DNA from 4 places in the Actinoplanes sp. NBC_00393 genome. Region 1 is predicted to be linked to each of the others. Evidence: riboswitches for the same ligand, from Rfam matches in the RefSeq annotation. Region 1 holds a riboswitch; each other region holds the start of a gene.

Region 1 (7,758 bases):
ACGCAAACCGCGCTGGTTCACAATGCCGCGTGGAAACAGACGTTCGATTCGTTCCTGGAATCATGGGCCGTTCGCACCGGCACACCCTTCGTGCCGTTCGACTCCGGCTCCGACTACCACCTGTACGTGGACGGACGGCAGCGTGCCGACGGCGTCCGGACCTTCCTCGCCTCGCGCGGCATCACCCTGCCCGAGGGCGACCCCGACGACACTCCCGACCGGGAGACCGTCAACGGCGTCGGCAACCGCAAGAACCTGCTCGTGCTGCAAAAGATCAAGGAAGGCGCGGTCCAGGTGTACCCCGGCTCGGTGGACTACCTGAACGCGGTGAAGGCCGCGGGGCTGCGCCGTGCCGTCGTGTCGGCGAGCGCGAACTGCAAGGACGTCCTCACCGCGGCCGGCATCGCGGACCTGCTGGAGGCCCGGGTGGACGGCCTGGTCGCCCGCGAATTGGGACTGCCCGGCAAGCCCGCGCCCGACACCTTCCTCTATGGGGCTAAGCTGCTCGATCTCGCCCCGGAGAACTGTGCGGTTTTCGAGGACGCTCTGGCCGGTGTTGCGGCCGGGCGGGCCGGCGGATTCGGCATCGTGATCGGGGTGGATCGGGTCGGTCAGGCGGAGGCGCTCCGGGAACACGGCGCCGACATCGTGGTGACGGACCTGTCCGAGCTCCTCCTGCAGTAACAAAGACCTCCTCTTCTCAGTACCGAGAGGCACGACCGTGATCCGTGAACGGGCCTACCCCGTCGACCCTTGGCACATCCGGGAGACCCGGCTCGACCTGGACCTGCTGGCCCAGTCCGAGTCGGTGTTCGCACTCTCGAACGGCCACATCGGGATACGCGGGAACCTGGACGAGGGCGAGCCGCACGGCCTGCCCGGCAGCTACCTCAACTCGTTCTACGAGCTGCGGCCGCTGCCGCACGCCGAGGCCGGGTACGGGTTCCCGGAGTCCGGCCAGACCATGGTCAACGTCACCAACGCGAAGCTGATGCGCCTGCTCGTCAACGACGAGCCGTTCGACGTGCGCTACGGCGAGCTGCGGTCCCACGAGCGCTGCCTGGACATGCGGGCCGGCACGCTGGAGCGGATCGTCGAGTGGGTGTCCCCGTCGGGCCAGGGCGTCCGGGTGCGTACCGTCCGGCTGGTCTCGTTCACCCAGCGCGCCGTGGTGGCGTTCCTGTACGAGGTGGAGCCGCTGGACGTACCGGCGCGGCTGATCCTGCAGTCCGAGCTGGTGGCGAACGAGCAGCTGCCGCCGATGAGCAAGGACCCGCGGGTGGCGGCGGTCCTGGACCGTCCGCTGCAGGCCGAGGAGATGATGGAGCAGGCCACCGGTGGCATCCTGGTGCACCGCACCAAGGCCAGCGACCTGCGGATGGCCGCCGCCATGGAACATTCCGTGGAGACGCCGGGCCGGCACGCCATCACCACCGAGGGACACCCCGACTGGCTGCGGACCACGGTCGCCTGCCGGCTCGAGCCCGGGCAGAAGCTGCGGGTGGTCAAGCTGGCGGCGTACGGATGGTCCAGCATGCGCTCGCTGCCCGCAGTGCGTGACCAGGTCGGCGCGGCCCTGGCCAGCGCCCGCCTGGACGGCTGGGAGGGCCTGGTCCAGCAGCAGCAGGACTACCTGGACGCCTTCTGGGACCACTCCGACGTCAAGGTCGAGGGCGACCCCGAGGTGCAGCAGGCGGTCCGTTTCGGGCTGTTCCACACGCTGCAGGCCGGCGCCCGGGCGGAGAAGCGCCCGATCGGCTCCAAGGGCCTGACCGGGCCGGGGTACGACGGACACACGTTCTGGGACGCCGAGACGTTCGTTCTGCCCGCCCTGACGTACACCCAGCCCTCGGCCGCGGCCGACGTGCTGCGCTGGCGGCACTCGACGCTGGACCTGGCCCGGGAGCGGGCCCAGACGCTCGGCCTGCAGGGCGCCGCGTTCCCGTGGCGCACGATCCGCGGCCAGGAGTGCTCCGGCTACTGGCCGGCGGGCACGGCGGGCTTCCACATCGGCGCCGACATCGCCGACGCGGTCCGCCGGTACGTCCAGGCCACCGGCGACTACGACTTCGAGCGTGAGGTCGGCTTGGAGCTGCTGGTGGAGACGGCCCGGCTGTGGCGCTCGCTGGGGCACCACGACCGGCACGGGCGCTTCCACATCGACGGTGTCACCGGGCCGGACGAGTACACGGCGGTGGTGAACGACAACGTCTACACCAACCTGATGGCCCAGCAGAACCTGTTGGCCGCGGTGGACGCCTGCAAGCGGCATCCGGATCTGGCCCGCCGGTTCGGGGTCGACGACGAGGAAGCGGCGTCCTGGCGGGATGCGGCGGCCGCGGTGCACATCCCGTACGACAAGGAGCTCGGGGTGCATCAGCAGTGCGAGGGCTTCACCCGGCTGCAGGAGTGGGACTTCGAGGGCACGCAGCCGGAGGGGTACCCGCTGCTGCTGAACTACCCGTACTTCGACCTGTACCGCAAGCAGGTGGTCAAGCAGGCCGACCTGGTGATGGCGATGTACATCCGTGGGGACGCGTTCACGCCCGAGGAGAAGGCGCGCAACTTCGCGTATTACGACGCGCGGACCGTACGGGACTCCTCGCTCTCGGCCTGTATCCAGGCCGTGCTGGCGGCCGAGACCGGCCATCTGGAGCTGGCCCACGACTACCTGGGCGAGGCCGCCCTGATGGACCTGCACGACCTGCACCGCAACGCGCGGGACGGCGTGCACGTGGCCTCACTGGCCGGGTCGTGGATCGCGCTCGTCGCCGGCCTCGGCGGCATGCGTGACTTCAACGGTCAGCTGAGCTTCGCCCCGCGCCTGCCCAGCCGGATCAACAACCTGGAGTTCTCGCTGCTCTGGCGCGGCCTGCGGCTGCGGGTGAACGTGACCTCCGAGGAGGTCACCTACTCGCTGCGCAACGGTGGTGGCCAGGCCCGGCTCACCCTGCTGCACCACGGCAAGGAGCTCGAGGTGACCCAGGTGCGGCCGGTGACGATGGCGATCCCGCCGCCGCTGCCGGTGGGCCCGGCGCCGTCGCAGCCGGCCGGCCGGGCGCCGGTGCGCCGCGCCGTGCACTGATCGACGAAAATGGCCCCCGCCCGATGGGCGGGGGCCATTCATATGCCTGCTAGAGCATCGAGACGTGCACGTGGTCGGTGTGGTCACTGACCCCGCTGTACGCACGCCAGCCGGTTGCCGGGAACCAGATCTGCTTGTACCAGATCACGTAGTAGATGCCGAGCTTGTCGGCGTTGCGCACCAGGAACGCCGTCAGGTTGTTGCCGTACTTCATCTCGTCGTTGCTGTCCGCCGAGGAGAAGCCGCTCTTCTGTAGGGACCAGTCGCAGGCCCGGCCCTTGGGGTGCTCGAACGGTCCGCCGTTGCGGTGGCAGCCGACGAAGCGTTTGAAGCCGGCTTTGCGGACTTCCTTGTACATGTGCAGGGTGCGCTTGGTCACACAGCCGCTGGTGGTCTCGTCCTTCTCCGTGCAGCCCTCCGCCGAGAAGCCACCGTCGGCGTTGCGCGGGGCTGCCTCGGCGGGCTTGGACTTGGCGTCGACCAGACCGTCGGTGATGGTCCGGTTGATGCCGGTGCCACCGCCGAGCAGGTCGATCTGCTTGTCGGCGGCCGCCTTCTGCTTCGTCAGCGCGGTCAGCTGCTGCTGCTCGTTCTTGAGCTCGGCGTCAAGGGCCGCCTTGCTCTCGGTGACCGTGGCGATCGCCGAGTTCAGCTCGCGCAGCTTGCTGTCGTGCAGCTTGTTGATCTCCTCGAGGGAGATCGCCTTGCTCATGAAGTCGTTCGACGTGCTCGCGTTCAGCAGGAAGCCGACGGCGCTGAGGTTGCCGACCTGATATTGCTGCTGGGCGATCGAGTTGACCTCGGGAATCAGGGCGTCGCGTCGCCCCTCGGCAGCCTTCATCTCGGCCGCCAGCTTCTTCTGGTTCTTTCGGGACGCATTGACGGCGGCCTTGGCGTTGACGAAGCGACGGTTGGTCGACTCCATCATGTCCGACATCAGCGCGTCCGGTTCGTCCTCGGCAGATGGCGAACTGCCACCGGGTGCCGCGGCCGCGGATGTGGCGGGGGCCACAAACAATGCGACAGCCACGAGCGGTGCCAGGGCAAGTGTCAGCCACCGGCGGGGACTTACGGTCATCAACAGTTCCTTCCTTGTCACCGCCGACCGAGTTAGCTGACGGGTTCGGGACGGAAGCAATCCCTACCGCATTACGCGGATTCACCCCAGTGACCTGGTTCCCCGGCTCGCCTTTCGGCGATTGGGCGGCGGCCTGCCGGCAACTCGGGGGCGGTGCCGTCCTGGCAGGACCGGCGGCCAGTTTACCCGAGATATCGCCGCGCATCAGGACCCACGGAACCGTCAAATTCGTTACCGGGCAACGACTTTCTGTAATCAGATCACCTGCCGTGTGCGACCAATTGCCGTGCGTACGAGAACTGTCGATCTGTCGATGTAGTGGGTATGGTCGGAGCCGGTTCCCGACCGGGGACCGCCGCCTAATCGCCGTTACGGCGAGCCGGGGAACCACATTCTCCGGGGTGAATCCGCGTTCCGCGGTAGGGATTTCCTTCGTCCCGAACCCGTCAGCTAACCCGGCCGGCGGCCGACGGAAGGAAATGCCTGTGCAGGATCAGACTGCGCGGCGATTAGCACCGCTGCTGGCGGTGCTCGTCGCCGTGTGCGGGCTGGCCGTCGCCGCGACGCCGGCCACCGCGGCCCCCCGCCCCCTCGCCGCCCCGGGCGACACCGGTGACGACGGTGAGGGTGGTTCCAAGTCCCTCGTCGAACAACTCGAAGCGGCCTCCAGCGGTTTCGTGGAGGCGAAGGCCAAGCTCAAGAAGTCCCAGAAGCGGCAGACCGACCTGGCCGCCGAGATCAAGCGGCTGGATGCCGCCCTCGGCCCCCAGCAGAAGGCCCTCGACGAGATCGCCCAGCAGGCGTACACGTCGGGCCGGCTCGGTCCGATGTCCGCCCTGATCACCGCGAACTCGAGCGACACCTTCCTGGACCGGGCCGAGACTTTGGCCACCGTGGCGGCGCAGCAGAACGCGGCGATCGCGGATCTCAAGGAGACCCGGGCCGCGCAGCAGCGCGCCAAGATCGCCATCGACCAGGCCGTCCGGGACGAGCAGACGCAGGTCAACGTGATGGCCAAGCGCAAGGCTCAGGCCGAGGCCGCGCTCAAGAAGGCCAACCAGGGTGCGGACGCCTCCCGGGCGAGTGACGGCGGGGGCAGCGCCTCGGCCGACCCGGCGCCCAGCGCCGGCAACGGCTGCACGGAGGGCGACCCGACCACCAGCGGCTGCCTCACCCCGCGCACGCTGCACGCGCTGGAGCAGGCGCGCAGCGACGGGTTCACGCGGTTCACCAAGTGCTTCCGCGAGCAGAACAGCGGTGAGCACCCGAAGGGCCGGGCCTGTGACTTCTCCGCCGAGAAGGGCACCTTCGGTGGCGACGCCACCGGTGGGGACCGGACGTACGGCGACAACCTGGCGAACTACTTCATCAACAACGCCGACGAGCTGCACGTGCTCTACGTGATCTGGTACCGCCGGATCTGGCTGCCGAGCAGTGGCTGGAAGTCGTACAGCGGGGCGGGTGGCGACCCGTCCAGCGACCACACCAACCACGTGCACCTGTCGGTCAACTGAACGGGTCCGAACCGCGGGAGTGCGGGGCCTACTTGCGAGAGAAGGCCTCGTACTCCCGGAGCACGTCAGCGGTCGGGCCGTCGGCCCGGATCAGGCCGGACTCGAGCCAGATGCACCGCTCGCAGGTGTCCCGGATCGACTGCTCGCTGTGGCTGACCAGGAACACCGTGCCGGCGTTGGCGCGCAGCTCGCGGACCCGTGCCTCGCTGCGGCGGCGGAACTTGGCGTCACCGGTGGCCAGGGCCTCGTCGATGAGCAGCACGTCGTGCTGCTTCGCCGCGGAGATCGAGAAGCGCAGCCGGGCGGCCATGCCCGACGAATAGGTCCGCATCGGCAGCGAGGCGAAGTCGCCCCGGTCGTTGATGCCGGAGAATGCGATGATCTCGTCCTTCTTCGCCTTCACCTCGGCCGGCGACATGCCCATCGCGAGGCAGCCCAGCTCGACGTTGCGCTCGCCGGGCAGCTCGTTCATCAGTGCCGCGTTGACACCCAGCAGTGACGGCTGCCCGGCCGCGTAGATCTTGCCGTGGGCCACCGGGAGCAGGCCGGCGACGGCGCGCAGCAGGGTCGACTTGCCCGAGCCGTTGCTGCCGATCAGGCCGATGGCCTCACCCCGGTACGCCACGAAGCTGACGCCCTTGACCGCGTGCACCTCGCGCACGTTCACCGTCTTGCTGGTCACCAGCCGCTTGAAGCTGGCCAGCGGGCTGGTCTGCCCGGCCGTGGCCGAGCTGTGCACCTTGTAGATCACATGGGCGTTGTCGGCGATGACGGTCGGAATGCGATCGTTGTCAGCCACGGCCGTAGCCCTTCTCTCCGCGCCAGAAGTAGACGAAGCCACCCAGGCCCACCAGCACCGTCCAGACGACCGCCTGGATCCACAGCAGGGTCGGCTGGCCGGCCAGCGGGACGTCCTCCATCAGCGAGTGACGCATCAGCTCGATGAAGATCAGCAGCGGGTTCGCCTCGACCAGGGCGAGCGCCCAGCCCTGCAGGTGCTGCTCGAACAGGGTCACCGGGTAGAGCACGGCAGACCCGTACAGCCAGAACCGCATGATGAACGGGATCAGCTGCTTGATGTCGCGCACCTTGGAGCCGAAGCGGGCCATGAACAGCGCCAGACCGGTGTTGAAGACCGCCTGCAGGAGCGCCACCGGGATGACCAGCAGCCATTGTGCGGTGATCGGCTCACCGGTGATCAGCATGATGCCCATCAGGACCATCAGCGCCACGACGTAGTTGCGGATCTCCACCAGGGCGACCGACAGCGGCAGGCTGGCCCGCGGGAAGTGCAGGGCGCGGATCAGGCCGAGGTTGCCGGTGATCGCGTTCTGCCCGGACTGCACCACCGACTGGGTGAAGCCGAAGACGAACACGCCGGCACAGAGGTACGCGATGAAGTTGTCGACGCCGTTCCGGCCGCCCAGGATGATGCCGAAGATCACGTAGTAGACGGCGGCGTTGATGATCGGCGTGAGGACCTGCCAGATCATGCCGAGCTTGGTGTTGCCCAGCGCCGAACTCGTCTTCGCGCTCGCGTGCGCCTGGATGAAGTGCCGGTAAGCCCACAGGTGGCGCGCGTACTCCGGGAGGCTGGGGAGCCGTCCCGACGCGCTGAGGCCGTGCCGCCGGGCCAGTTCCTTGAGGGAAAGCCCGGTGTCGGCGTCGGCGACCGCCGTCTCTGGCATGGGGTGGTGCTCCGATCTTGTCAGCCCGTGGGAGGCGGCGGCTTCCGGTGACTTACGCGAGAACACAGCTAGCAGCATGACAGGCACCCACCGACACCGATGAAACGGGCTCGTATCGACGTGGCTGTAAACGGTAGCTGACCAAACGGCGGAACGCAACCGTAACGTCGTAGCGTTATAGTGACTCTGTGGCGACAGTTAAGCGCGCACCAGCCGGAGCGGCGGTGCTCCGAGGTGACATCACCGTGGCGATCCGCAACGCGGTCATGAACGAGTTGGCGGAAGTCGGCTACGGCCGATTGTCCATCGAGGCGGTGGCCCGCCGCGCGGGGGTCGGCAAGACCGCGATCTACCGGCGGTGGAGCAACAAGCTGGAGATGGTCCTGGAGATCA
Region 2 (7,758 bases), 720 kb from region 1:
TATCTGGACTTCCAGCACGACGGGAAGGTCCGTACCGCCGAGTTCACCGCCGTTGCCGGAGCTGTCCCGGGCGCGCGGAGCTCTGCGCCGGCCACGGCCGCTGTGTCTGCCGCACCGAGCCCGTCCGGGCACGGCGCCGATGGCCACACCCACGACTAGGAGGAGAGCGTCATGGCAACCGTCGCCGGGCCGCTGCCCGTGGCCCCGAACCAGATCGAGCTGGCGATCGGCGGCATGACCTGCGCCTCCTGCGCCGCGCGGATCGAGAAGAAACTCAACCGCATGGACGGCGTGGTCGCGACCGTCAACTACGCCACCGAGAAGGCCAGCGTCGCCTACCCCGACGGTGTGAGCGCCGAGGATTTGATCGCCACCGTCGAGAAGACCGGCTACACCGCGACGCTCCCGCCGCCACCGCAACAGCCCGGTGACGACCCGGCCGAACACGCGCAGCCGGTCGACGAACTGCGCGCGTTGCGGACCCGGCTGTTCACGGCGATCGCGCTCAGCGTGCCGGTGGTGCTGCTGGCGATGGTGCCGGCCTGGCAGTTCACCTACTGGCAGTGGCTGTCGCTGACGCTGGCCGCGCCGGTCGTCGTCTGGGGCGGATGGCCGTTCCACAGGGCGGCCTGGACCAACCTGCGTCACGGCGCCGCCACCATGGACACTCTCATCTCGATGGGCACGATCGCAGCGTTCGGCTGGTCGCTGTGGGCGCTGTTCTTCGGCACCGCGGGCACGCCCGGCATGACGCACCCCTTCAGCCTCGACATCGGCACCACCGACGGCGCCGGCGCCATCTACCTGGAAGCCGCCGCCGGCGTCACCACCTTCATCCTCGCCGGCCGCTACTTCGAGGCCCGCTCCAAGCGCCGTGCCGGCGCCGCCATGCGGGCCCTGCTGGAACTCGGCGCCAAGGACGTCGCGGTGCTGCGCGACGGCATCGAACGGCGCATTCCGGTCGCCGACCTGGCAGTGGGGGACCGGTTCGTGGTCCGGCCGGGCGAGAAGATCGCCACCGACGGTGTCATCGAGGACGGCACCTCGGCCGTGGACGCGAGCATGCTGACCGGCGAGTCCGTGCCGGTCGAGGTCGGCCCCGGCGATCCGGTGGTCGGCGCGACCGTCAACGCCGGTGGCCGGTTGATCGTGCGTGCCACCCGGATCGGTGCCGACACGCAGCTTGCGCAGATGGCGAAGCTGGTCGAGCAGGCCCAGACCGGTAAGGCCGCCGTCCAGCGGCTCGCTGACCGGATCTCCGGCGTGTTCGTGCCCATCGTGATCGGCCTCGCCGTCGCCACGCTCGGCTGGTGGGTGGGCACCGGCTCCGGCTGGACAGCCGCGTTCACCGCCGCCGTCGCCGTACTGATCATCGCCTGCCCCTGCGCACTCGGCCTCGCGACCCCGACGGCACTGCTGGTCGGCACCGGCCGCGGCGCGCAGCTCGGCATCCTGATCAAAGGCCCCGAGACCCTCGAGTCGACCCGGACCGTGGACACCGTCGTGCTGGACAAGACCGGCACCGTCACCACCGGCCGGATGAGCCTGGTCGACGTGGTACCCGCCGACGGCGTCGACCGTGAGCAGCTGCTGCGCCTGGCCGGGGCGGTGGAGGCCGCCTCCGAGCACCCGATCGCCCAGGCGATCGCCGTCGCAGCAGCTGACAGCGCGCCGCTGCCGCAGGTGGTCGGATTCGCGAGCACCGAAGGCCTCGGTGTCACCGGCACCGTCGACGGCCACACCGTGCACGTCGGCCGTCCGGCACTGCTTCGCCAGGCCGGTCTGACGGTTCCCGCCGACGTCGAGCGGGCCGTCGCCGCCGCTCACGCGGCGGGGCAGACAGCCGTGGTCGCGGGTTGGGACGGTCAAGCCCGCGGTGTGCTGGCCGTCGCCGACACCGTCAAGCCGACCAGCCGGGCTGCTGTCGCCCAGCTGCGGGCGCTGGGTCTGTCGCCGGTGCTGCTCACCGGCGACAACGAGACCGTCGCCCGGGCCGTGGCCGGACAGGTCGGCATCGACGAGGTGATCGCCGAGGTGCTGCCGGCCGACAAGGTCGACGTGGTCAAGCGGCTGCAGGGACAGGGCAAGGTCGTGGCGATGGTCGGTGACGGTGTCAACGACGCCGCCGCCCTGGCCCAGGCCGACCTCGGGCTGGCCATGGGTACCGGCACCGACGCTGCGATCGAGGCGTCCGACCTGACCCTGGTCCGCGGTGACCTGATGGCAGCCGCGGACGCGATCCGCCTGTCGCGGCGCACCCTGCGCATCATCAAGAGCAACCTGTTCTGGGCGTTCGCCTACAACGTCGCGGCCCTGCCGCTGGCCGCGGCCGGGCTGCTCAACCCGATGATCGCCGGCGCGGCGATGGCGTTCAGCTCGGTGTTCGTCGTCGCGAACAGCCTCAGGTTGCGCCGCTTCACCAGCATCACGAAGTAGGGCGTACGACAGCGCCGCCTGCACCTCCGCCAAGGACGGGTGCAGGCGGCGCTGTTCGATGCCCGGAACAGTGCGCGGTCGGTTGGGGAGCCGACTCAGACCAGGCGCCGGACCACGTAGTTCTTGCTCCAGATTTTCTGCTTGGTGACCGTCTTGCCGGTTCGCGGCGCGGCCCACATCTTGCCGCCACCGGCGTAGATGCCGGCGTGCGTGCCCTTCGTGCCCTTACGGATGACGATCAGGTCACCGGGGCGGGCGCTGGACTTGGCGACGGCCTTGCCGTACCGCTGCTGCAGGTGGGCCTTGTGCGGCAGCTTCTTGCCCGCGGCCTTTTTGTAGACGTACATCGTGTAGCCGGAGCAGTCGAACCGCTTGGGGCCGGCGGCGCCGAACTTGTACTTCTTGCCCTTGTGCTTCGCCGCTTCGTTCATGACCCGGTTCGCGGCCGCCTTGGACGCCGCCGCCTTGGACTGGGCGGCCTGGGACGCCGCCGCCTTGGCGGTGATGCCGGTCTGGCTGAACGCCACGCTGGTCTGGGAGGACACCTGTGTGGTGGCGACCGTCGCGGCGGAGGCGGACTGTGGTGTGCCGAGCCCGCCGGTCAGAAGACCGAGACCCACGGACAGGGCGAGAGTGCCGACTCCCAGGGTGCGGGTGGGCCGGCTCAGGGTGCTTACGCGCACGGTGAAGGAATCCCTCCGGCACGCCTGCGAGGTTAGCTGTCGGATTCGGGCGCGAAGGTTGCCCGGCCGCACGCTGGCGGCTTCACCCCAAGGTCCTCATGTCCCGGCCGCCGCAGTGCGGCGTGCCGGTCGAGGACCGCTCGTGGTTCCCCCGTCCCTGCCCCCGATTGCCTCATGACTCGTCATGCGGGTTGTGCCGCCGGACCGGGGCAGGGTTCGGCGTGGTCCAGGTCGGCACGACCGGCGAGCCTGTGCCCGCCGCCCCTCCTTGATAGCCCAGTCGGCGCCGATCCCGGCTCCCGGAGGTGATCACACTCAGTGACTGGCGTGTCGGGACGTGTCCGATTTGGAAGACCGGTGCGAGGTTTGTCGACACGGGCTGCTCATGCATGGCGAACCGAGAGTGTTTTTGATCTGTGAAAGGGAACACTCCATCTCGTACGTGGCAGCTGTGGGTGGCCCCGGCAGTGTTCCCCGGTTTGTCGCGTCCGACGCGACTGCCGGTCGGTCGATCGTGGCCGACCGTCCGACGCTCGCCGCCCGAACCGATGGCCATCCCTGAAGCAAGGGGTCAGGTGTGAGTGCCCGGATGGTGTCCGTTGCGGCGACGACCTCGCCCAAGGCGGTCGGTGCGCCGATACAACCGAGCTGCAACCACCGGACCTTTCAACCGGCCGTGCCGTCGAGCGATGAGGCAGACCCGATCAACCGCATCGCCCGACCACGAAGTCTCACCCATGATGGCGGCCGATCGGCGTTCAAAATCTGTGAGAGGCAGGCTGTGAGAAATCGCTTCGTCCCGTCTGCCCCGGGCACGGGCACGTCGCCCCGCGGCGGGCGTGCCGGGAGGCTGATCGTCGCGCTCGTGGCGCTGACCCTGGCCGGAGGCGCGAGTTTCGGCGCTGCGCCCGCATACGCGGCCACCATGGCGCAGCGGCAGGCGATCGCGGGTGGCTACACCGTTTCGCCGGCCACCGGCGGCTTCACCCGGGCGGTGCTCGCCGCTGATGCCACCACCGCGGCCTTCCAGGACCGCTTGGACGACGCTTTGCAGCACATGCTGGACACCGTGCTCGGCCCCGGCCGCTCGACGGTCACCACCAACGTGGAACTCGACCTCGACCAGGTCGCGACCTCCAGCACCACCTACCAGCAGGATCCGTCCGCCGGCGCTCTGTCCGAACGGATCAGCGAGCGCTCCTACATCGGCGACAACGGCGGCACCCGGCACGACAGCAGCAGTGCGTCGCGCGTCAACGCCCTCGACGAACTGCACGAGACCCGCCGTGAAGCCCCCGGCGACATCATCAGACTGAGCGTCGCCGTCGTCGTCGACGAAGCCGCCGCGGCGAACCTCGACCTGGCTCAGGTTCGTGAACTCATCGCCGTAGCCGCCGGTGTTGATGCTGGCCGCGGCGACCGGGTGACGGTCGCCGCCATGCCCATGCGCACCGCTACAGCCACTCCCACCGACAACGCCGTCGCGCAGCCCGGCATCGAATCCCCTGCCGCGCTACGGACTGCACTCATCGCCGCGGTTCTGATCCTGTTGACTTGTGCCGCGCTGCTGGCCGTCGGCAAGCAACGGCGCCGGGCCGCGGCGGCCTCGGCGGCAGCCGACCGGCGAGAGCTGCTCCGTGCCCAACTGCACGTCCAGCGCACTTCGGTCCCGGCTGCGGCAATCGCTACTGCACTCGACGAGGACAGGCGGCAGCAACGGGCGGTCGGGTCGATCGACCCGGCGCAGGCCGCGCAGCAGCTGCGAGAATGGATCGACCCCGGTCGGTAGGAACGGGCGGCCGGCTCAGGACTTCACGAGGCGGGCGATCGCCGCGCTCGCCTCCTTGATCTTCGCGTCCACGTCGCCCTCCGCCGCGGCGTGGACCACGCAGTGCCTCAGGTGATCTTCGAGCAGGCCGACGGCTACCGCGTGCAAGGCGCTCTTGGCGGCCGAGATCTGGGTCAGGATGTCGATGCAGTAGGTGTCCTCGTCGACCATCCGCTGCAGTCCGCGGATCTGCCCCTCAACCCGCTTCAGCCGGGCCATCAGTGCCTGTTTCTCCGCCGAATACCCGTGCGGACCGGCCGGTTTCGCCTCACTCATGCCGTGCAAGATACCCGGCACCGGTATCAGCCGGTGCGGCTGCGGACACGTCCCGGCAGTCGCCGCGCCCGCCGGAGTGACCCGGCGGCCACCGAGCCCGCGATGTCGTAACCTGGCCCGGTGAGCCGATCCCGCCCGCCGGCAGCCCTGTGGCTGCTGCGCTGGCTGCTGGTCGTGATCACCCTGTCCGGTGTCGGGCTCGTGCAAAGTGCACACTGCGCCGACGGGCCGACCGGCGCACATGATGCGGGGCATTCGGCTACCGCAGGGCATCACCACGGCGTTTCGGATCACGGCGTGGCGGCGACCGGGCAGCACGTCACGGCAGGCCGGACGGCAGACACCACAGCCGGGCACTGCGAGGTCAGCGCCCCTGTCGCCGAACCCGCCGTGCGAGCCGGCACCGTCGCGCTTCCGGCGATGACCGCCTGCGCCGATACCAGCGCACCCCGTACGGCGGTGCCACCGATCGCGTCCCGGGCACCCGCCGTCGCCCTGACCCAACTCGGTGTAAGCCGCATATAGGACACCGCGCACGCCCACGCATCCCGGCATCGCCGGATGCGCGCTCGTGCCTGCTCGGCGGCCCGGCATACGTGGCCGTCACGCCCCCGCCCGGCGGTGGTGTCCACCTGTTCCCTGCGCGGAAAGCCGAACCCTCGTGAACCTTCACGCCCTCCCCGCTGCCCTGCTCACCCATCAGCGCCAACCCCAGCCGCATCGCTCGAGCGGCGGCCGCCACCTGCCGGACGCGGGGGCGCTGCCGTGACCGAGACCCTGCCGCCGCTGCGCACCACCCGCCTGTTCGACGCCGCCGGTGGACGGTGGTGCTTCGACCTGTGGGCCGGGACCGGCCGGCCGGTCGTCTTCATCCCCGCGGTGCTGTTCGACCGGACATGCTGGTGGCCGACCGCGGCCGACCTGCGCCCGTACGCCACCGTCGTCGCCGTCGACCTGCCCGGGCACGGCGGTTCACCTGGCCGGGACCGTTACGAACCCGACGACCTCGTCGACGATCTGGCCATGCTCGTCGACAGCCTGCAACTGCGGCGCGCCCCGGTGATCGTCGGGCACGGCGCGTCAGCGACGCTGGCGGCCCTGTTCGCGGCACGCTACGCCACCCACGCCGTGGTAGCCGTCGACCCGATACCCGCCGCGGGCCTGTGTGCCGACGTCGACACCTATCTGCGCGGCCTGCAGCTCACCGAGATCCCCGAGCAATACCGCGGCCTCGTGCGAACCTCGCATGACCCGCGCCTTTTGGCCGCCTACGCGACCGGTCTGCGGCACGGGCGCCCGGCGACCGCCACGATCGGCGTCACCCCGACCCGGCTCGCCGTGCACAGCCGGCCACCGTCCGAGCCCGAGACGGATCCGCAAGCCGCCGGCACGTGGCGACAGGAAATCTACGACGTTCCGGGCAGATTCGCGTCCCTCGCCGCAGGCCGCAGGTTCATCACCGACCTGCGGACACTGCTGTGACGCGGCACTGGGGGCATGCCGAGCTGGTCGCCCGCGCGCAGCGCCGCTGATCAGCGGAAATGAGGACGTCCCTTGGCGGGAGAGCGGACGGCGTGCCCTCCCGCCAAGGCCGTACTGACGCCTTCGGTCAGCGCACCAGCTGATAGCCGGCTGCGGCGACGGCCGCAGCCACGCTGTCATCGTCGAGCGCCGCGGCGCTGGTCACCGTGACCGCGCCGGTGACGACGTCGACGCTGACGTCACGCACGCCGGGAACATCGGTGAGTTGCTGACTGACCCGGCTGGCGCAGCCGCCGCAGGTCATCCCGGCGACCTGGTACATCGTTCGGGTGCCGTCCGGCGTCGTCGCCGGCTCGGTGACCGGGGTCGTGGTGGCGCAGGCGCAGGCGGTGTTGCTGCCGCACATCGGCTTCTCCTTGCTGTCGTATGACCGGTACTGAGCTGGGGAGCAGGTCACGCCCGCACGAGGCGGGCGATGGCGTCGGAGGCTTCCTTCAGCTTCGCGTCGGCGTCCGGCCCGCCCTCGCGGGCCGCGTCGACGACGCAGTGCGCGAGGTGGTCGTCGAGCAGCCCGAGCGCCACGGTCTGCAGTGCCTTGGTCGCGGCGGACACCTGCGTGAGGATGTCGATGCAGTACGTCTCGTCGTCGACCATGCGCTGCAGGCCACGGATCTGGCCCTCGATCCGGCGCAGCCGCTTCAGGTAGTCGTCCTTGTCCGTGATGTAGCCGTGAGCCATGACCCGGCTCCCTCCAACCGTCGCTACCGTACCCCCCTAGGGTATCTCGGTAAAGCGGCACGTCCAACGCTGTGACGCGGAAGCCAATCGACGCACCCCCTTGACCTCCTATACCCCCAGGGGGTAACAATGACGCCGTAAAGCAGATACCCCCTGGGGGTACCAAGGAGGTTCGGTCATGTCCCGCAATCCGCACCGGTGGTGGGCGCTCGCGCTCATCGCCCTCGCCCAGTTCATGGTCATCATGGACACCTCGATCATCGGTGTCGCCCTGCCGAAGATGCAGAACGACCTCGGCTTCACCCCGAGCAATCT
Region 3 (7,758 bases), 1.4 Mb from region 1:
CGCGTTGTCTCCCCGGGCTGCTCCGGTTTCGCGCCGCGGGCAGACCCGGCCATCCGGGGCCGTTCGCGGCCGGTCCCCGGTGCCCGGTTGTACGTACGCCCCTGCTCCTGCTCGTCGATCCGTTCCACCGCGCGCAACTTCACCGAGGCCGCCCTCGGGTTCTCCGCCACCTCTTCCTCGGTGGGCGGCTCGGATCCCCGGGTCAGCAACCGCAGCGTCGGACCGGTCCCGGGAAGCTCGACCGGCAGGTCGATCGGCCCGGTGCTGCGCGCCCTCGAGGTGAGAGCGCGCTTGACGATCCTGTCCTCCAGTGATTGATAACTCATCACCACAAGACGCCCCTTGGGCGCCAACGCGTCCAAAGCGTGCGGAACCGCGGACTCGAGGACCTCGAGTTCGCCGTTCACCTCAATACGTAATGCCTGAAAGGTTCGTTTTGCGGGATTTCCACCCGTTCGGCGCGCGGCGGCTGGTATGGCGTCCTTCACCAACTCGGCGAGCCGGGCCGTCGAGGTGATCCGGGACTTCGCCCGCTCCCGCACGATCGCCGAGACGATCCGCGGCGCGAACTTCTCCTCGCCGTACTGCCGGAGGACCCGCACGAGCGCACCCGGCTCGTACGTGTTGACGATCTCCTCGGCGGTCACCCCGGTGGACTGGTCCATCCGCATGTCCAGTGGGGCGTCCTGCGCGTACGCAAACCCGCGATCCGCCTCGTCCAACTGCAGCGAGGAGACCCCGAGATCGAACAGTCCGCTGTGGATCGCCGGGATCCCGAGCTCGTCCAGGACCCTGGGAAGTTCGTGGTAGACGGCGTGGACCAGATGGATCCGGCCGGCGAAGCGCTCCAGCCGGTGCCGGGCGTGAGCGAGTGCCTCGGTGTCGCGGTCGAGTCCGATCAGGATCACGGCCGGGTGGCGCTCCAGAACCGCCTCGGCGTGCCCACCGAGACCCAGCGTGAAATCGACGTGGACGGCGCCCGGGAGGCTCAGCGCGGGAGCCAGCAACTCGAGGCAACGCTCGAGCAGCACCGGAACGTGCGCGCCCCGCGGCTCCCCCATGTCGACCCCCATTGCCTTACCCGCTCGCGTGCCACCCGGTTGTGCAGTTGCTGCTTCGGCCCGATCGCCCATCCGTACCGCCAGATCCCCATCCGCTCGTGTCCTGTGCCGGTGTCACCCGGCCCCGGACACGCGCCTGGCGCCGGGGAAGAGGCGCCAGGAGCGGGAGCGGCTGGAGATCTCGCAGTACGGCGGCAGTGGCGTCCGGGCCGTTTGCCGGCAACTCTCGCCGGCGGCCCACCGAGTGCCACGCCCTACAGTCCGCCGGGCAGCACCCCCTCCTCGATGTCGGCGAACTCTTCCTCGCTCGCCGAGAGGTAGTCGTCCCAGGACTGCTTGTCCCAGATCTCGACCCGTGTGCTGGCACCGATCACCACGAGGTCCCGGCCGAGACTCGCATAATCCCGAAGGTGAGCCGGGATCGTCACCCGGCCCTGCTTGTCAGGCACCTCGTCGTGCGCGCTGGCGAAGAACACCCGGCCGTAAGCCCGGGCCGCCTTGTTCGTCACCGGCGCCTCGCGCAGCTGACCCGCGATGCGCTGGAACTCAGGCATGGGGAACACGTAAAGACAGCGCTCCTGCCCCTTCGTGATCACGACACCTCCCGCCAGCTCATCACGGAACTTCGCCGGAAGAATCAGCCGGCCCTTCTCGTCCAGGCGAGGGGTGTGCGTGCCGAGAAACATCGGCCCATCCCCCCTTGCCGTGGCGTCCACTCCTTCGCGGTGGAGTCGGTCCGCCTGTCAACTCGGGCCGGCAGGCTTCGGGTCGAAGATCCTCGGTCCTGCCACTGAGCTCCACTCTACTCCACTTCCCTCCACCTGCAACCCGAACGGGGACGCTCGCGAGCCGTTTTCGCGGACGAAACCCCAGTTCACAGAGGGTGGGGTGAAGTGGAGGGCTGGAGCATGATCGACGTCGTCCGGTTTCCGACATCGGGCGCAGTGGGGGCTAAAACCCTGCCTGGAGAGGGCTCTCGTGGCCGTGTTGGCCGCGGCGTGGAGGAAAGTGGGGCTCCTCGGGGGAGGAAGGTGGGGTGCCTCGGGGGAGGAAGGTGGAGAACTCCAGGGAAGGCGGGGTGCTCCGGGGTGGAAGGCGCCCTACCTCGGGGAAGGACGGCGGGCGGGCGGTGGCCGGGGCCACCAGCCACCCCACTCAAGCCGCAGGCCGCACCTCTTTTTCGGCGGCGGTCTCAACGCTCTCCCGCCGACGGCCTGGGCGACGGTTTCGGTGAGCAGGCCGCACGGCGGCCCTTGGCGCTTTACCCACCGTGGCCCCTGCTCTCTCGCGCGGTGAACCCCCACAACGAGCCGCGCCCGACCACCGCCCAGCCCTAGCCGAATGGTGCCTTAACGCCAGCCCGAGCGCGGCACCGAGATCTCGGGCTTTCCCGCCCCGCCTCGCGTGTGGGCCACCAACGCGACCGGCAGGCTGCTGCGCGACTTCGCCCGCCGCCCACTCGCCGGCTGCCCGCTCGCCGGCCGCCCGCTCGCCGGCCGCTCGCCGGCCGCCGGCCGCGAGCCGCGAGCCGCGAGCCGCGAGCCGCGAGCCGCGAGCCGCGAGCCGCGAGCCGCGAGCCGCGAGCCGCGACGAACGATAGATCTTGAGCGATCGACCACATCCGGGTGTGGGTTTCGGCCCAAGATCCGTTCCGGGCGACCGCTGCTGCGAGATCTTGGGCGCCTCACCCACTCGCATGTGGTCCATGGCCCAAGATCCCTAACCGGAAGCAGTGCCCGCGCCGATCTTGGTTCCTCGGCCACACGCCGCGCGACCCGTCGCCCAAGATCCGTGACGGGTAGCAGGAGCCGCGCCAGTCCGGGGCGCTCGACCACACAGGACCGCGGAGCTCGAATCCAAGATTGGCGCGGGAGTGGGGGCCGAAGGTCGATGCGGAGTGCAAGCTAAAGGTCGAGACGGGAGTGGGAGCCGGAGATCGGCACAGGACAGCGGGCCGAAGGTCGGCACAGGACAGCGGGCCGAAGGTCGGCAGGGAGCGCGGGCCGAAGGTCGGCACGGAGCGCGGGCCGAAGGTCGGCACGGAGCGCGGGCCGAAGGTCGGCACGGAGCGCGGGCGGAGGATCGGCACGGGAGGCAGGTATCGGCGCCGGCACGGGACGAGGGTTCGAAGATCGGCGCCGGAACGTGGGCTCCTGGGACCAAGGCGGGATCCTGGCCACCCGGCCGAGGGGCGGGAACGTAGGCGCCCGAGATCGGCGCGGGGATTGTGGGCGCCGGGACAGGGCGCAGCAGATCGATTCGGGCGCTTGGGGCCGTACAAGGATCGGAACGCCTGTGGGGCGTGACCCGAACCGGGTCACGCCCCACAGGCGTAGTTCTATTCCTTACTTACTACGGCCGCTGTGGGCCGAGCCCGCCAACGGTGCCACCACACCGTCGTACGGAGGGAAGCAGCCGTCAGGCGACCAGGCGCCGCACGACGTAGTTGCTGTTCCAGATCTTGTGCTTGCCGACCCGGGCACCGCTGTGCGGCGAGTCGTAGATGTAGCCGTTGCCGGCGTAGATGCCGGCGTGGTAACCGTACGAGCCCTTGCGGAACACGATCAGGTCACCGATCTTCTTGCTGCCCTTGGAGACCGACTTGCCGTACTTCTGCTGCGAGTGCGCCTTGTGCGGCAGCGACTTGCCGGCCGACTTCTTGTAGACGTACTTGGTGAAGCCGGAGCAGTCGAACCGCTTGGGACCACTGGCCCCGAAAAGGTACAGCGCGCCCTTGTGCCGCTTGGCCTCGGCGAGGACCTTGGCGCCGCTGGCCCGGACGGTGATCCGGAGCTTGCTGGTCGACCGGGTGTTGTAGCCGGCCCCGGAGAAGATCGTCCGGGTGTACGCGGTGGCGCTGGGCTTTCCGGAAAGTGTGACCGAACCGGTCGTCACCTTCTTGATGTCCCAGGTCTTCCACTTCTTGCCGGTCCAGCCCTGGAGCCGGATGGTGCCCCGGGCGACCTTGCCGGTCTTCGGGTTGATCACCTTGGCGGTGACCTTGAGTCTGGAGCCCCACGGCAGGCTCCGGGTGCTGGCCTTGATGGTCAGCTTGGGTGTGACCTTCGCGGCCGCCGAGGCGGCGGTGACCGGGGCGGTGGTGGTGGCCGACGCCGCGGCGGGCGAGGCGGTCACCAGCTGACCGGCGCAGAGGCTGAGACCCAGTGACAGTGCGACAGTGCCGGTACCGACGGACGTGCGACGGCCCCGGCGCGAACTGTGTTCGTGCACGGTAGAGAATTCCCTCCGGCACGCCTGCGAGGTTAGCTGTCGGGTTCGGGCGGGAAGGTTGCCCGGCCGCCGAAGCGGCTTCACCCCGAGGTTGTCCCGGATGCACCGCCTGACTGCTGCGGCGCGGGACGGACCGGTTATGGGTCCCCCGTCCCTGCCCCCTGATGCCTTCTTGGTGTTCCGATGCTGCATGTGGTCGCGTCGTCCGGCTCGGGGCAGGGCTCGGCGTGAACCGGCTCGGCGCGACCGGCGAGCGGTTGCTGCCGGCGGAACCTTGCTACCTGAATTCCGGCTTGATCGTCAGAGTGGCCACCATCACCCTGAGTAATTGGCACATTAGCTACTGTCCAGTTTGTTACCACCGCGAGACATATGCCATGACGCGGCGCGATCAAGCAAATACGAAGCGTAGAAGGTTACGGGTGAACCAGAACACAGAAAAAGTCGAGTGACGACCCGGAACTTCGCCCGAAACGCCCGGACCGGGGATAATGCCTGCGAACGATGATCTTGACGGTCTGGCAACGCGACGTAACAATTTCGTCCGGTACCCTCGCTGGCGTGACGGACGGGAAGATGCCTCTCATCGCCAAGGTCGCGACCACCGCGTCGAAGACCGCGGCGGCGCTCTCGAGGGCCGCGGGACGCGGCGACGGTTCAGTGATCGGCGGCTGGATCGGCCTCAAGATCGACCCTGACCTACTGGCGCACCTCGCGTCCGGCCGTGCCGTGGCGCTGGTTTCCGGCACGAACGGCAAGACCACCACCACCCGGCTCACCGCCGCCGCCGTCGGCGTGCTCGGCCGGGTCGCCACCAACTCGTTCGGCGCGAACATGCCGACCGGCCACACCTCGGCGCTGGCGAAGGAGGGGCATACCCCGTTCGCCGTGCTCGAGGTGGACGAGCACTACCTGGCCCAGGTGATCGACTCCACCCGGCCCAAGGTGGTGGCGCTGCTCAACCTCTCCCGCGACCAGCTGGACCGGGCGAAGGAGGTGGCGATGATGGCCCAGCTGTGGAAGACCGCGCTGGCCGGCCACCCCGAGATCCGGGTGGTGGCCAACGCCGACGACCCGATGGTGGTCTGGGCGGCGAGCAGCAGCCCGCAGGTGACCTGGTTCAGCGCCGGCCAGCGGTGGCACGACGACTCGTTCGTCTGCCCGGAGAGCGGCCACCCGATCGAGCGGTCCGGCGGCGAGTGGTGGTGCACCGGTTGCCCGCTGCGCCGCCCGCGACCGAGCTGGACGGTCGAGGACGAGGGCGTGATCGACCCGCGCGGCGACTGGCACCTGGTCAAGCTGCAGCTTCCGGGCCGGGTCAACATCGGTAACGCGGCCACCGCGCTGGCGGTCGCCGCCGAGTTCGGAGTACGCCCGATCGAGGCGCTCCCCCGCCTCTCCCGGGTGACGTCGATCGCCGGCCGGTACGCCCAGGTCGACCGGGACGGCCGCAACATCCGGCTGCTGCTCGCGAAGAACCCGGCCAGCTGGCTCGAGGCGTTCGACATGGCTGATCAAGCCCCTACGCTGCTCTCCATCAACGCGCGGGACCCGGACGGCCTGGACACCTCGTGGCTGTGGGACGTCGATTTCTCGCCGCTGCGCACCCGGCCGATTCTGATCACCGGCGACCGGGCCTACGACCTGGCCGTCCGGCTCCAGGTGAACCAGGTGCCGTTCCGGCACGTACTCAGTTTCGACGAGGCGCTGCGGGCCGTGCCGCCCGGCCGCCTCGAAGTGATCGCCAACTACACGGCGTTCCAGGACATCCGAGCGGAGTTGGACCGTGTCAACTGAGGCCCTGCGGATCGTGTGGATCTACCCCGATCTGCTCTCGACCTACGGCGACCGGGGCAACCTGCTGATCCTGGCGCACCGGGCGGCCGCCCGCGGCATCCCGGTGGAGACCTACGAGGTGCGCTCCGACCAGCGGATGCCCGCGACCGCCGACATCTATCTGATCGGCGGCGGCGAGGACGGCCCGCAGGCCCTCGCCGCACAACGGCTGATCACCGACGGCGGTCTGCACCGCGCGGTCAACCAGGGCTCCTCGGTTCTGGCCATCTGCGCCGGTTACCAGCTCTTCGGTCACTCGTTCTTCGCCAAGGGAGCGAAGTGCGCCGGGCTGGGGCTGCTCGACATCACCTCGGACCGGGGCACGAGCCGCGCGGTCGGCGAACTGCGCGGCGACATCGACCCGCGGCTCGGTCTGCCGCCGCTGACCGGTTTCGAGAACCACGGCGGGCGTACGCATCTCGGTGCTCACGCCGCGCCACTGGCAAGGGTGACCGCCGGCATCGGCAACGACGGCCAGACTGAGGGGGCGTGGGCAGGGAAGATCCTCGGCACGTACTCGCACGGCCCGGCGCTCGCCCGCAACCCAGCTCTAGCCGATCTGCTACTCCGTTGGTCCACCGGCGCGGATAGGCTTGCGCCCCTGGATGACACCTGGGCCGACCGGCTGCGGGGAGAACGGCTGGCCGCGGCCAGCCCAGCGTGACCGGCACGACATAGTCCCGAACCGACGACAGTTGGGTATGCCTGCATGACCGACATCCTGATCGCCCCGCGGGGCGTGGAACACCTCGCGGACCCTCAGGCCGTTGCACAGGCTGCCCCTGGTTGGAAGCGCCGCCTCGTCCGGTTCGGCATGCTCGCCGCGGTGGTGGGCGCCCTCGCCCTCGCGGCCACCACGCTCCCGCTGCAGGAGATCGGCGCCAGCGTCGACGATCTCGGCCCGGGTGCTCCGGCCGCGGTCGCGGTGGTCGGCGGACTGCTGCTCTCGGTGCTCGTACCCCGTACCGCAATCACGCTCCTCTGCGGTCTCCTCCTCGGCGCCGCAACCGGTGCGCTCGCCGCGCTGGCCGCCGCGATCATCGCGGCGACCGCGACCTACTACGCCGGCCGCTGGGCCGGCCGTGGCGCCCTGCAGGCCCGCGCCGGCAGCCGCCTGGCCCGCCTGGACGGCTGGCTGAACCGGCGCGGCCTGGCCGCGGTGCTGCTGGTCCGGTTCCTGCCGCTGGCCCCGTTCGGCCTGGTCGGCTACGCCTACGGCACCACCAGCGTCTGCCGCAAGCGCTACCTGCTGGGCACCACGATCGCCGCCATCCCGTCCACGGTCACCTACGCGGTGATCGGCGCGGCCGTGGCCGCCCCCGGCGAGATGAACGCCGCCACGCTGGCTCCCGCGGCGATCGGCTTCGCCCTCTCCACCGCGATCGTCCTGCGCTGGCGCTACACCGCCCGTCGCGACGCGGCCACTGCCTGACAAACCCGCACAATGCCGGCGGCCGCTTTCGGCCGCCGGCTTTCCTCTTTCTATAAACCCTTCCTTTGTACGCCCGTCGCAGTCCCGCCGAATCGACCCCGTCCCGCCTGCTCCGCGCGATGCCGCCGGTGGTCCGGGCCCCACCGCGCCCGCCGGGCTCATGCACACATCACCCACGCAGCCCCTCCCAGCTGACCG
Region 4 (7,758 bases), 3.3 Mb from region 1:
GGCCGCAAGCGGGCTGGGGCTCGCGGTGGGAGAGCGGGGACTTTTCGTCACGCGTACCGGAAAATGCGAAACGGCCGCTGCCCGATGCTGACAGCGACCGTTTCGTGGAGTGCTCTAGCCCGGTCGGCGATAGCCAGCGATCGGGCCGCGATCGATCGACGCCATCCGCACGTGGTCGCCCGTGTGCGGCGCGTGCACCACCTTGCCGCCGCCGATGTAGAGGGCGACGTGGTGCAGGTCCGAGTAGTAGAAGACCAGGTCACCCGGCTTCAGCTCGGCACGGCTGACCGGTGAGGTGGATCCCCACTGGTCTTTCGTGTAGTGCTCGAGGTGGACGCCGACCGAACCCCAGGCCTCCTGCGTCAGGCCTGAGCAGTCGTAGCTGTTCGGGCCGTTGGAGCCGAAGACGTAGGGCTTGCCGATCAGGTCGCACGCCTTCTGGGCCGCGCGACCACCCTTGTCGTTGGTGTACGTCACCGGGCACGGACCGGTCCGCAGCGGGCCGTCGTTGACGTCCGCCGTGCCGTACGCATCGATCCGCAGCTGCTGGAGGTCCTCGATCTCGCCCTCGATCGTCGTCTTCTTCGACGCCAGATCCTTGTCACGGACGGCGATCTCGGAGGCGAGCTGGTCCACCTTCGCCTTGTCGGCTGCGTACTTGTCGCGCAGCCGCGCCACGTCGGCGATCGACTGCTCCCGGTTGTAGGCCAGCTGGTCGAGGAGGGTGAGCTTCTCGGTCAGGCCGTCCGGGTCGCCACTCATGATCGCGTTGAGCGCGCTCGGCGGCCCCTGCATGTAGGCGTCCACCGCGAGGCCGCGGACCTCGACCATGGCGGCGTCCACCTGGGCCTGCAGCGGGGCCAGGGTCTTCTCCAGCTGTTTCTGCTGCTTCTGCAGCTTCTTCAGCTTGCCGTGGACGTCGTTGTACTGCTCGATGACGGGTTCGAGCTTGTTCCACTCCGTATCGATCTTCTTCTCGATGTCGGAGGGGGTGGGCTCGGCGTGGGCAACGGCCGATCCGGTGAGCACGAGCCCAGCCGCGGCCACGGCGCAGATCAGGCCGCGCACAATCCGTTTCACGAAGGTGCGTTGTCCTTTCTTCCCACTCGGCCGCCGACCGGGTTAGCTGACGGGTTCGGGCGGGAAGCGCGCCCGGCCGCGTCGCCGCGGCTTCACCCCGGTTACCTGGTTCCCCGGTTCGCCCTCGCGGGCGACTAGGCGGTGGCTCGTCCAGATCGGCCGGATGGCCGATGGGGGGCTGTCGAACCGGGGACCACCGTACTCGGATCAAGGACGTAACTGAAGCGTGCCCACGTGGCGAAACCGTCCGCGCTTCGTCGGCTACTTTGCGTGATCAGAACGGCCAAGTGTTCAGGGCTTTGCCGAGCCAGGGGACGACCAGGACTACGGTGGGTAACACGAGTAGGCCTACCGCGGCGGTGGTCGCGGCGACGGTCAGTGTCGTGGAGCTACGGTCCGGGCCGTCCAGCCGGGCCAGGCGCCGGCGACGTGATTCACCCTCCGGGTCGGCGGCCACCTCCTCCGCCAGGGGGACGGCGTCGGCGAGACGAGCAAGCGCGGCCCGCAGCGGCGCCGGCCCGGTGCGGCGCCGCGCGGCATCATCGGCCACCATCTCCAACAGCAGGTGTACGGCGTCCAGCGGCGCCCTGCTCCGCAGCGGCCGGGGCACCGCCCGGTAGAACGCGGTGAACGACTCCATCACCAGCTCGTGCTTGTGCCGCAGGTGGGCGCGCTCGTGGGCGAGGACCGCGTCGACCTGTTCGGGGTCGAGCACCTGCAGGACGCCGTCGCTCAGGACCACGCGGGGGTCCCGGCCGGGGACGCAGTACGCCATCGGGAGGGGGCCGTCGAGTACGCGTACCTCGCCGCCCTTGATCTCTTCCCGGCGCTCCACCCGGTCGAGCAAGTCGACAAGCATCCGGTGCCGGGCGCGACGGGCCCGGGCCCGGTAGCTGACCCGGCCGAGCGAGATCAGCAGACGGATCACGATGGTCGCGGCCACCGCGAGGGAGAAGATCAGCGCGGCCACGGTCTCCGGGTGACGGGCGCCGGCGGCGCGGGTCACCTCTTCCGGGGCGGCGAGGACGACGCCGAGGGCGCAGAGCACCGCGGTCAGCGTGAGCGCCTGCCAGAGCAGGACGCCGGCGACCGGGGCACGGTCGAGCCAGCGGACGTGCGCCAGGATCCCCGGCGCGATCAGGGAGAGGGCGAGCCCGAGCGCGCCGAGCAGGAGGGCGGTCACCGCTCGGGGTTGCGCGCCGCTTCGATAGCCGCCTTGAGAGCGTCCGGGGGCAGCTGACCGACGAAGTACGCCAGGGCGGCGTCGCGGTCGGGGGTGGCGCTGAGCGCGTCGAGCATCAGCCCGGCGGTCATCTCCTCGCGGGTCTGCGCCGGCGCGTACCGATAAGCGCGGTCCGCCTTCTGCTGGGTCACGAGCTTCTTCTTGGCGAGCCGGTCCAGCACGGTCATCACCGTCGTGTACGCCAGGTCGCGGTCACGGCTGAGCAGCTCGTGCACCTGCCGGACGGTGAGCGGCTCGCGCGCGTCCCACAGCTTCGTCATGACCTCGCGCTCGAGGTCGCCCATTGCCATGCCCGGAGTCTACTTCAACTTGTCGTACTACGCGGCGTAGTATCTACTACGAGGCGTCGTAGAAGTGGGGGACCTCGTGGACGTGCTCGATCTGACCCGGCTGCAGTTCGCGGTCGTGACGATCTACCACTACCTGTTCGTACCGTTGTCGATCTGCCTGTCGGCGGCCGCCGCCGGCCTGCAGCTGACCTGGATGCGCACCGGCAAGGACAAGTACCTGCACCTCACCAAGTTCGTCGGCAAGCTGCTGATCGTCACGTTCGCCGTCGGCGTGGTCACCGGACTGGTCCAGGAGTTCCAGTTCGGGCTGGGGTGGAGCGCGTTCGCCCGGTTCTACGGTGACGTGTTCGGGCCGACGCTGGCCATCGAGGGCATGCTCGCGTTCTTCCTCGAGGCGACGTTCCTGGCGCTCTGGTACTTCGGGTGGGACCGGCTCCCCCGCCGGCTGCACGCGGCGACGATCGTGGTGGTCGCGGTGGGGACGCTGCTGTCGGCGTACATCATCCTGGCCGCCAACTCGTTCATGCAGAACCCGGTGGCGTACGCGCTGGACCCGGAGACCGGGCGGGCGCACCTGACCAGCTTCACCGAGCTGCTCACCAACGAGGTGGTGCTCGCGGCGTTCCCGCACACCATCGCCGGGTGCGCGATGGCCGGCGGCGGGCTGCTGATGGCGATCGGCATCTGGCGGGCCTCGGCGGACACCGCGTTCCGCACGCTTTCCCGGCTCGGCGCCTGGATCATGCTGGTCGGCGGGGCGGCGGTGGCGATCAGCGGCGACCACCTCGGCAAGGTGATGACCGCTGTGCAGCCGATGAAGATGGCGGCCGCCGAAGCGCTCTACGAGACCACCACCGGGGCGCCGTTCTCGCTGTTCGCGATCGGGTCGCTCGGGCACGACCGGCCGTTCTTCAGCATCGAGGTGCCCTATCTGCTGTCGTTCCTCGGCACCGGCTCGTTCGACGGGACCGTGCAGGGCATCGACGATCTGCAGGCGGCGTACGTGGCCCAGTACGGACCGGGCAGCTACATCCCGATGATCCCGGTGGCGTTCTGGACGTTCCGTCTGATGATGGGCGCCGGGATCCTGGCGATGATTCTCGCTGCCTTCCATCTGTGGTCCACCTCGTCGCTGCGGCTCACAAGGCTCCCCCGCGTTCTGCGGCCCGGCCAGGGCACTCCGCGCTGGCTGCGGCGCTTCGTCCTGATCGCGCCGATCCTGCCGGCGGCGGCCAACACCTTCGGCTGGATCTTCACCGAGACGGCGCGGCAACCCTGGCTGGCGTTCGGCATCTCCAAGGTGTCCGACGGCATCTCCCCCGGGCTCACCAGCGCCGAGGTGATCGCGTCGCTGGCCGGGTTCACGCTGGTCTACGGGCTGCTGGCGGTGGCGTGGTGCCGGCTCGTCGTGCACCTGTCCCGCGAACCGCTCGTCCCCGTGGAGGGGCCCGCCCCGTCCTCCGCCGAACCCGCCCCGGCCTACTAGGAGCACTCGACATGATCACCTTCTGGTTCGCGGTACTCGTCCTCGCCTGGGTGCTCTACTTCGTCCTCGAAGGCTTCGACTTCGGCGTCGGCATCCTCGGGCCCGTCGTCGGCCGGTCGCCGCACGAGCGGGGGGCGGTCATCCGTACGATCGGCCCGTTCTGGGACGGCAACGAAGTCTGGCTGGTCGCCGCCATCGGGGTCACCTTCGCCGCGTTCCCCGACTGGTACGCCGCCCTGCTCTCCGGCCTCTACCTGCCGATGGTCCTGATCCTGCTGCTGCTCGCGGTCCGCGGCGTCGCCCTGGAGTTCCGCGGCAAACACGACTCGCCCGGCTGGCAGCGCCGCAGCGACTGGCTGCTGTCGGCCAGCTCGGCCGGCGTCGTGCTGCTCTGGGGCGCGGTGCTCGGCATCCTCGTCGACGGCCTCGCCCTCGGCGCCAACGGCGAAGTCACCGGCACCGGCCTGTCCCGCAGCCTGTCCCCGCTGATCAGCCCCGCCGCCGGGCTGGGCGCGCTCGCCGCCCTGCTCGCGGCGGTCATGCTCGGCGCGACGTTCCTCGCGCTGCGCACCACCGGCCCGGTCCGCCGCCGGGCCCGCGACCTGGCCCGGCACACCGGCACCGGCGGGGCGGTCACCCTTCTGCTCATCGGCATCGGTACGGGCAACCGGCTCGTCCTCGCCGCCGCGGCCCTGGTCTTCGTGGCCGGTCTGCAGGCGCGACGGTCCCGCGAGGCCGGCGCTTTCGCGGCGGTGGCGGCCGCGGTGGCCGGGGCGGTGGTCGCGGTCTTCACAGCGCACGGCTCGGTGGTGCTGCGCAGCACCCTGGACCCGGCCTGGAGCCTGACCCGCTCAGGCGCGGCGGCCGGCCCGGAAGCCTTGCAGCTGATCACGATCGCCGGGGTTCTGATCCTGCCCGGCGTGCTCGTCTACCAGGCCTGGTCCTACTGGGTCTTCCGCCGCCGCGTAGCCAGCGAACGGGTCGCGTCGTGACTGCCGGGCGCGCTTTCCCGCTGCCTTCCGGCCGGCCGGCCCTTCTTCGCGCCCTTTTCGGCTCCGCCTCCGCCGTTCCTTCCGCTTCGGCGGCATCGCACCCCACGCCGGGCGATCTTGAGCGATTGACCACGCCGGGAGGTGGTTGGCGGCCCAAGATCTGGCTGCGCCGCGGAGCCCGCGTGGATCTTGCGCTGTCGACCACATCGGGGTGTGGCACAAGGCCCAAGATCGCGCGACGGAACGACGAATCGGTGGCGCTGCGGCGCGGAACCGGACCGCAGCGCAGCATTGAACTGCAGGACGGAATCGGACCGCAGCGCAGCATCGAACTGCAGGACGGAATCGGACCGCAGCGCGCGACCGCGCCGGGAGACGGAACCGGATCGCAGGACGAAACCCGATCGCAGCGCGGGACCGGGTCGCGGGGCGGGACGAGGCGGCGGGGTAAGCGGGGGCCGGTTGATCCGCGGCTTTTGCGGCATGCGCGGGCCAGTCGGGTGGGGATCGGGCTGCTCGCTGTCATCGGGATCGGGCAGGCCGCGGCGACGCTGACCATCGCGGTGGCGTTGTGCTGGATCGTTGCGGGTGGGTTCGGGGCGGGTGGGTTCGGCGCCGGCGGGTTTGTTGCGGATGGGTTCGTGGCGGGTGGCGCCACGGCGGAGCCTCGGATGGCGGCTGTGGGGCTGCTGGCGGGGGCGTTCGCGGTGCGGGCCGGGCTTGCGTGGGTGGAGCAGGTGGTGGCTCGGCGTACGGCGGCTCGGGTCACCGATGAACTGCGGCGGTCGCTGTTGGCGGCCATGGTGCGGCGCGGGCCGGCGTGGGTCGCGTCGTTCGGTGCGGGCCGCCTGACTGCGGTCCTCGGCACGGGGCTGGACTCGCTTCGGCCCTGGTTCTCCGGCTATCTTCCGGCCCTGGTGCTCGGCGTCGTTCTGCCGCCGGCGGTTGTCGTCGGGCTGGCCGTTGTGGACCCGGCGTCTGCGGTGATCGCGTTGTTCACCCTGCCGCTGATTCCGCTGCTCGGGGCGCTGATCGGCTGGGCCACGCAGGCGCGGGCCAAGCAGCGCTGGGCGGCCGATGCCCGGCTGGCCGGGCACTTCCTGGACGTGGTGCGCGGGCTGGCGACCCTCAAAGTCTTCGGCCGGGCCGAACGCCAGACCGAGGTGATCGCCGACCTGACCGACCGGCACCGCAGCGCGACCATGCGGGTGCTGCGGGTCGCGTTCCTGTCGTCTACCGCGCTGGACCTCGTCGGCACGCTGTCGGTCGGGCTGATCGCGGTTCAGGCCGGGCTGCGGGTGGCGGCCGGGTCGATGGACCTGGCTCCGGCGTTGCTGGCGATTCTGCTGGCTCCGGAGGCCTACCGGCCGTTGCGGGAGATGGCTGCCCGCTACCACGCCTCCACCGACGCCACCGCAGTGATCGCCGACGTGGACGAGATCCTCGCCAGCGATACCACGGAGAGCACAGAGACCCGGGACATCCACGGAACCGGCGCCGAGGCGAGCGGCACCGGCCGGGGGGACAGCGTGCGGCTGGCCCTCAGTCCGATCGCGGCCGGGCGTTGGGGAGTGCGGGTCACCGGGTTGCGTGCGCGCTACCCGGGTGCGGCGGTGGACGCGCTGCGACTTGACGAGCTGGGGGTGCGGGCGGGCGAGCTGGTCGCCCTGCGGGGGCGGTCCGGCGCGGGGAAGACCACGGCGCTCCGGGTTCTGGCGGGACTCCAGTCCGCTGAGGCCGGGGCGGTGGCGGTGGGGCGTACCTTCTATCTGCCGCAACGGCCGGCATTGCCGCATGCCCGGGCCGTCGCGGAGGTCTTTCCACCTGGGGCGACCGCGGACGAGATCCGGGCCGCGCTGCGCACGGTCGGTCTGGACGGTGAGATCACAGCGGAGACTGCACTCAGCGAGCACGGCGGTGGGATCTCCTCCGGCCAGCGTCAGCGGTTGGCGTTGGCGGCCCTGCTCCACCGGGCCGGATCCGGCAGTGCCGAGCCCGCCGGAGTCCGGCGCGGGTCCGGGCCGGTGGTCACGTTGCTGCTGGACGAGCCGACCGCGCACCTGGACGCCGCGGCGGAACAGTTGGTGATCGAGCGGCTGCAGGCTTTCGCCGGTCGCGGATGTGCGGTACTCGTGGTCGCGCATCGCCCGGCACTGCTCGCCGCGGTCGATCGCATCGTCGATCTCCAGCCGCCGGCCGGCGGGCCCGGCCCGTCCCGCCACAACGGCCGGACGGGCAGCCCGAACGACAGCGAACCTGCGGACACTCACCTCAGCCAGGGCAACGCCGCGGGGACGGGTGACCAGGCAAGATCCGGCAACCGCGAGCCGATCCGGGACCGGGCCGCATTTGGCGACGCGGGGCCGGCGGCGGGGAGCGGGAGCCCGGCCGGGGTTGAGGTCACGGCGCAGCGGTGGGGATGGCTTCGGCGGCCCGTTGTTGCGGTGGTGCTCGGGGCGGCGGCGTCGCTGGCTGGGGTGTTGTTGACCGGGGCGGCGGCGTGGCTGCTGGTTCGGGCGTCGTCGTTGCCGCCGGTGTTGTCGCTGTCGGCTGCCGTGGTGCTGGTTCGGGGTAGTGCGGTTGCCCGGCCGTTGCTGCGGTACCTGGAGCGGCTCGTCTCGCATGATGTGGCGTTCGCGCGGTTGGGCGGGCGGCGGGCGCGGGTCT

What was found. A riboswitch is a leader RNA that binds a small molecule or an ion and turns the genes downstream of it on or off. The one in region 1 is predicted to bind cyclic di-AMP.
Region 2: linked by a shared signal. The riboswitch ahead of OHA21_RS37935 (C40 family peptidase) and the one ahead of OHA21_RS41295 (coiled-coil domain-containing protein) in region 1 are both predicted to bind cyclic di-AMP.
Region 3: linked by a shared signal. The riboswitch ahead of OHA21_RS48040 (C40 family peptidase) and the one ahead of OHA21_RS41295 (coiled-coil domain-containing protein) in region 1 are both predicted to bind cyclic di-AMP.
Region 4: linked by a shared signal. The riboswitch ahead of OHA21_RS03515 (C40 family peptidase) and the one ahead of OHA21_RS41295 (coiled-coil domain-containing protein) in region 1 are both predicted to bind cyclic di-AMP.

The regions. Positions count from the first base shown of each region.
Region 1 is NZ_CP107942.1:8,913,601-8,921,358, forward strand. It holds gene OHA21_RS41285 (beta-phosphoglucomutase family hydrolase) at 1-684, shown strand, start outside; gene OHA21_RS41290 (glycoside hydrolase family 65 protein) at 722-3,085, shown strand; gene OHA21_RS41295 (coiled-coil domain-containing protein) at 3,135-4,022, opposite strand; cyclic di-AMP (ydaO/yuaA leader) riboswitch at 4,170-4,301, opposite strand; cyclic di-AMP (ydaO/yuaA leader) riboswitch at 4,510-4,644, shown strand; gene OHA21_RS41300 (coiled-coil domain-containing protein) at 4,643-5,677, shown strand; gene OHA21_RS41305 (ABC transporter ATP-binding protein) at 5,706-6,476, opposite strand; gene OHA21_RS41310 (ABC transporter permease) at 6,469-7,365, opposite strand; gene OHA21_RS41315 (TetR/AcrR family transcriptional regulator) at 7,554-7,758, shown strand, end outside.
Region 2 is NZ_CP107942.1:8,197,339-8,205,096, reverse strand. It holds gene OHA21_RS37945 (hypothetical protein) at 1-159, shown strand, start outside; gene OHA21_RS37940 (heavy metal translocating P-type ATPase) at 172-2,436, shown strand; gene OHA21_RS37935 (C40 family peptidase) at 2,532-3,119, opposite strand; cyclic di-AMP (ydaO/yuaA leader) riboswitch at 3,126-3,252, opposite strand; gene OHA21_RS37930 (flagellar M-ring protein FliF C-terminal domain-containing protein) at 3,697-4,908, shown strand; gene OHA21_RS37925 (metal-sensitive transcriptional regulator) at 4,924-5,223, opposite strand; gene OHA21_RS37920 (hypothetical protein) at 5,344-5,748, shown strand; gene OHA21_RS37915 (alpha/beta fold hydrolase) at 5,989-6,705, shown strand; gene OHA21_RS37910 (heavy-metal-associated domain-containing protein) at 6,833-7,111, opposite strand; gene OHA21_RS37905 (metal-sensitive transcriptional regulator) at 7,159-7,443, opposite strand; gene OHA21_RS37900 (MFS transporter) at 7,622-7,758, shown strand, end outside.
Region 3 is NZ_CP107942.1:10,343,820-10,351,577, reverse strand. It holds gene rsmH (16S rRNA (cytosine(1402)-N(4))-methyltransferase RsmH) at 1-1,061, opposite strand, end outside; gene mraZ (division/cell wall cluster transcriptional repressor MraZ) at 1,316-1,747, opposite strand; gene OHA21_RS48040 (C40 family peptidase) at 3,480-4,196, opposite strand; cyclic di-AMP (ydaO/yuaA leader) riboswitch at 4,299-4,426, opposite strand; gene OHA21_RS48035 (Mur ligase family protein) at 4,869-6,089, shown strand; gene OHA21_RS48030 (type 1 glutamine amidotransferase) at 6,079-6,792, shown strand; gene OHA21_RS48025 (TVP38/TMEM64 family protein) at 6,838-7,560, shown strand.
Region 4 is NZ_CP107942.1:778,422-786,179, reverse strand. It holds gene OHA21_RS03515 (C40 family peptidase) at 115-1,080, opposite strand; cyclic di-AMP (ydaO/yuaA leader) riboswitch at 1,097-1,231, opposite strand; gene OHA21_RS03510 (M56 family metallopeptidase) at 1,355-2,263, opposite strand; gene OHA21_RS03505 (BlaI/MecI/CopY family transcriptional regulator) at 2,260-2,613, opposite strand; gene OHA21_RS03500 (cytochrome ubiquinol oxidase subunit I) at 2,690-4,099, shown strand; gene cydB (cytochrome d ubiquinol oxidase subunit II) at 4,111-5,091, shown strand; gene cydC (thiol reductant ABC exporter subunit CydC) at 5,592-7,758, shown strand, end outside.